Regions from separate parts of the Streptomyces sp. WMMB303 genome, predicted to be linked through region 1. Evidence: riboswitches for the same ligand, from Rfam matches in the RefSeq annotation. Region 1 holds a riboswitch; the other holds the start of a gene.
The links. A riboswitch is a leader RNA that binds a small molecule or an ion and turns the genes downstream of it on or off. The one in region 1 is predicted to bind cobalamin.

Region 1 (2,445 bases):
ACGAACTGCTGGAACGGCTGGACAAGCTGGCGGCCGCGGTGAAGTTCGCCCGCGAGGAGGCCAACGGGACCGAAGTCGCCGACAAGCGGGCCGGCGAGGCCGTCTTCGGGTACCTGTTCGCCTGACCGCTCCCGTCCGGTGCCTCCGCTCCGCGGGGCGTGCGTCCGCGTCCCGACGTTTCCTGTCCTGACCGTGCGGCCGCCCGCGTACCGTTCGCCCGACGAGATCCAGGAGAGTGCCCCCGACGACCGACACCCAAGACTCCCCGGGCCAGGGGCCGACGCCCCGTCGGCCCGGGGTGCGCCAGGAGCGCAAAGCTGAAACTGAAGCTGATGTGTGAACCCCCGGCCGCACTGCTCACCGCAGGCGCCGGTCAGTCTCAACCTCTCGCTCCACGCTCAGCATCGCCGTTCATCGCCCGGCAACCGGGGCGGTGACGACCTCGAGACGCTGGTTCGAGCCCAGCCGGCGCATCCACGCTGCGCCGTGGTGGAGTGGCTCCACGCGAGGACATCGCCGAACGATCCGCCCATGAACCGTCAGGGCGTGCGAACGAGCGGCACCCAGGACCCCGGGGCCGGGTAAAGCCCCGGGGTCCCTTCCTTCTCCTCCCCCTCTCTTCCCCCTCTCCTCTCTCTTCCTTTCGCCGGATTCCGGTGCACTGCCGCGCTCGTCCCCGATGTCCCCACGCGTGGTACGTTGCAACAGCCAGTCAAACCCTTGATCGGGTCAGGGAATCCGGTGCGAATCCGGAGCTGACGCGCAGCGGTGTGGGACTGGGGCGTGCACGAGGCCACTGGGGCGCAGCCCCCGGGAAGGCGCACCGCCCCCGCAGTCCCGAGTCCGAAGACCTGCTGGCGGCCGCGTCCGGAGGACCCCGGCGCGGTACGACGCCGGGCCCCGCGAACGGGCCTCTGACGGAGAAGGATCTGCTGGCCATGCGCCGACCGCGCCGTATCCGCGCCCTCGTGCCGGGCCGCCCACCGGCAGCCGCCCGCCACCGCTCGGCCGCCGGCCGGGCGCGCGCACACCCGCGCCCGCCGCACCGCACCGGCCGCGCGTTCCTCACCTCGCTGCTGCTGATATCCCTGACGGCCTGCGCCGGAGAGTCCGGCGACGGCAGCGGAGACGCGCGCGGCTCCTCCGCCGAGGGCTTCCCGTACTCCGTCACCAACTGCGGGGAGCGGACCGTCTTCACCGAGCCGCCGCGGCGGGCCGTGACCATGAACCAGCACGTCACCGAGATCATGCTGGCGCTCGGCCTGCAGGACCGGATGGCCGGCACCGCCTATCTGGACGACCGGATACTGCCCCGCTACGCGAAGGCGTACCGCGGGATCGACGTCCTGGCGAAGAAGTACCCGTCCAAGGAGATCCTGCTGGGCGCGGCACCGGACTTCGTCTACGGCGGCTACGCCAGCTCCTTCGACAGGACGGAGGGGCGGTCGCGCACGGCACTGCGGGAGAGCGGCGTCAAGACCCGGCTCAACCTGGAGTCCTGCACCGACGACGTGGACATCGACACGCTGCACCGGGAGTTCCGGGAGGTCGGCCGGATCTTCGGCGTACCGGAGCGCGCGGCGGCGCTGGTCAGGAAGCAGGACCGGCAACTGGCGGCCACCGCGAAGCGGCTGAAGGGGACGGACCGCGCCCGGGTGTTCGTCTACGACAGCGGGGAGAGCTCCGCCTTCACGGCAGGCGGCGCGGGTATCGGCGACGAGATCCTGCGCCGGGCCGGCGCCCGCAACGTCTTCGCCGACCTCGACAAGACGTTCGCCGACGTCTCCTGGGAGCAGGTCGTCGAGCGCAAGCCGGAGGTCGTGGTGATCTACGACTACGGCGGAACGACCGTCGCGCAGAAGAAGAAGCGGCTGCTGGAGGACCCCGCGCTGGCCGACGTGCCCGCGATCGAGCACGGGCGGTTCGCCGTACTGCCGCTCTCCTCGGCGGTGCTGGGCCCGCGGGTGCCGGACGCGGTGGACGAACTGGCCCGGCAGTTGCACCCGGAGGACGCCGGTGATGCCGGTGCGCAGTAGCGCCGGGCCGCGCGCCTCCGCCGCCCCGCTGCGGTGCGCCCTGGTGTGCGGGGTGCTGGCCGCCGTCCTGGTCACCGGGGCGCTGGCCGGGCTGGCGCTCGGCGCGGCACGGATCCCGCTCCCCGACGTGCTGGCGGCCCTGACCGGCCGGGCGCGGCCGGGCCCGTTCACCACCATCGTGCTCGATGTGCGGCTGCCGAGGGTGCTGCTGGCCGTCGTCGTCGGCGCCGGACTGGCACTGGTGGGTGCGGTGCTGCAGGCGCTGGTGCGCAACCCGCTGGCCGATCCGTATCTGCTGGGCATCTCCTCCGGCGCCTCCACGGGCGCCGTCCTGGTCGTCGTCCTGGGCGTCGGGGCCGTCTCGATGGAGGCGGGCGCGTTCGCCGGGGCGCTGCTGGCGATGGTGACC
Region 2 (2,445 bases), 490 kb from region 1:
CGTGACGACGGTCGCCGTCCTCGCTCTCGCGCTCTGCGGCGCCATCTGGGCCCGCTCGCGGCGCGCACCGGTGGACCACACCAACGTCAACGGCGACTCCTCCACCGCGGTGGAGCCCACCGGGATCCCCGGCCCGGCCGCCGAACCGACGGCGGAGCCCGCACCCGTGTCCGTGCCCGCCGGTGTGGTCACCACCGCAGTCCGGGCCGTCGCCCCGCCCCCGCCGCCCGCGGGAGTGGCGGTCGGCTCCGCCGAGGAGGCAGCGGCCTCCGAGACCCCGGCCCCGCATCCGACCGACCGCCCCGCGTCGGCGAGCAGCCTCAGCTAGGCAGAAGGGACGACCGCATGCACATCGACTGGGCCGCGCTCGGCCAGGTCTTCGGCGTCAGCCTGGTGGCGACGGTGGGACTCGTCGGCATCTTCACCCTCGGCATCGTCGCCGGCTCGCCGCGCACCGCCGGCACCGCTCCCACGGCACTGGCCCGCACCGGCGCCTACGCGTGCTATGCGCTGTGCCTGGCAGCGGTGGCGTACGGCATCTACCTGATCGCGGGCTGAGCCCGCTCCCGTCCGGTCGCGGCGGCCCCCGGCAGGGCTGCCACGGCCGGACGAGCCGCGTCGGTGAGGGGGTACGGGAGCATCCCGTACCCCCTCACCGACGGCGCTGCTCGCAGCCCCGTCGCAGGTCAAGGGCGAGTTGACGGGGCCGGACCGGCGTGGTGGACTTCCGGTGCCAAACGGCGGCACGGAGAGGAAGCCGGTGCGAATCCGGCGCGGTCCCGCCACTGTCACCGGGGAGCGCCACCCCCAACGAAGCCACGGCCCGCACGGGCTGGAAGGCGGGGGATGGTGTGGATCCGGGAGCCAGGAGACTCTCGCCGCCGGTCGAGTCGAGCCAGGGCGAGGACCCTGAGTGAGGACGCCGAGATGCGTGGCTGTGCCGCCATATCCGCTGCCGACGTGCCCGCCGCCACCGCGGGGGACACCGTCGCGGGGACCGCTGTCGTGGGTGAGTGCGCCGGATCCGTCCGCTGATGGGCACCGCTGACGTCCGGGTGCGCGGGGTCCTGCTGGGGTTCGCCGCCGACGCGCTGCTGGGCGACCCGCGGCGCGGCCACCCGGTGGCCGTATTCGGCCGGGCCGCCGGAGCGCTGGAGCGCCGCCTGTGGCGCGACCACCGGGGTGCGGGCGCGCTGCACACCCTCCTCGCCGCGGGCGGCGCCGTCGCCGTGGCCGGCGCCGCGCTCCGTGCCGCACGCAGCCGGGCGGCCGCGCCGCTCCCCGAAATCGCCCTGACCGCGGCCGCCACCTGGGCCGTCCTCGGGGGGACGTCGCTGACCCGGGAGGCGCGAGCCGTGTGCGGCGCGCTGGAGGCCGGGGACCTGGAGCTGGCACGCGAGCGGCTGCCCGCGCTGTGCGGGCGCGATCCGCAGCGGCTGGAGGCGCCGGAAGTGGCCCGCGCCGTGGTCGAGTCGGTCGCGGAGAACACCTCGGACGCCGTGGTGGGGGCCCTGGTCTGGGGGGCGCTGGCGGGTGTCCCCGGTCTGATCGGCTTCCGCGCCGTCAACACGCTGGACGCGATGATCGGCCACCGCTCTCCTCGGCACCGCCGCTTCGGCTGGGCCGCCGCGCGGCTGGACGACGTGGCGGGCGGCCCGGGGGCGCGGCTGACCGCCGTGCTGGCCGCGCTCGCCGGCCCCGACCCGCGCGGTGCCCTGTGCGCCTGGCGCGCCGATGCGCACCGCCACCCCAGCCCCAACGCGGGCCCGGTCGAGGCGTCGTTCGCGGGCGCCCTCGGGGTGCGGCTGGGCGGCACCCTCGCCTACGGCGGACGGGTGGAGCACCGGCCCGTCCTCAACGCTTCCGGCCGCGCCGTACGCACCGCCGACATCGAGCGGGCCGTGCGGCTGTCGCGCCGGGTGGGGCAACTGGCCCTGGTGACGAGCTGTCTGACGGGAGCGGCGGTGGGCCGCCTGCGGCAGGGCCGCGCGGTGGGAGGAGCACGGTGAGCGGGCGCGGAACGGGCGGGCTGCTGGTCGCGGGGACGACCTCGGACGCGGGCAAGAGCGTGGTGACGGCGGGCATCTGCCGCTGGCTGGCCCGCAAGGGGATACGCGTCGCGCCGTTCAAGGCGCAGAACATGTCGCTCAATTCCTATGTCACCTCCGACGGGGCGGAGATCGGCCGCGCCCAGGCCATGCAGGCGGCAGCGGCCCGGGTGGAGCCGAGCGCGCTGATGAACCCGGTGCTGCTGAAGCCGGGCGGCGACCGCACCAGCCAGGTCGTCCTGCTGGGCAAGGCGGTCGGTGAGATGTCGGCGCGGGGCTACTTCGGGCGCCACCCGAGCGGCGCGGAGCCCACCGGGGACGGGGTGGACGGCGAGGGCGCGCCGCCCGCGGGGCGCGCGGAGCTGCTGGAGACGGTCGCGGGCTGCCTGGAGGAGCT

Region 2: linked by a shared signal. The riboswitch ahead of P2424_RS05435 (cobalamin biosynthesis protein) and the one ahead of P2424_RS07580 (ABC transporter substrate-binding protein) in region 1 are both predicted to bind cobalamin.

What each region holds. Positions count from the first base shown of each region.
Region 1 is NZ_JARKIN010000001.1:1,675,166-1,677,610, forward strand. Features, by position in the region: gene P2424_RS07575 (hypothetical protein) at 1-125, shown strand, start outside; cobalamin riboswitch at 693-874, shown strand; gene P2424_RS07580 (ABC transporter substrate-binding protein) at 939-2,036, shown strand; gene P2424_RS07585 (iron ABC transporter permease) at 2,020-2,445, shown strand, end outside.
Region 2 is NZ_JARKIN010000001.1:1,183,108-1,185,552, forward strand. Features, by position in the region: gene P2424_RS05425 (inorganic phosphate transporter) at 1-328, shown strand, start outside; gene P2424_RS05430 (hypothetical protein) at 346-558, shown strand; cobalamin riboswitch at 750-875, shown strand; gene P2424_RS05435 (cobalamin biosynthesis protein) at 1,035-2,009, shown strand; gene P2424_RS05440 (cobyric acid synthase) at 2,006-2,445, shown strand, end outside.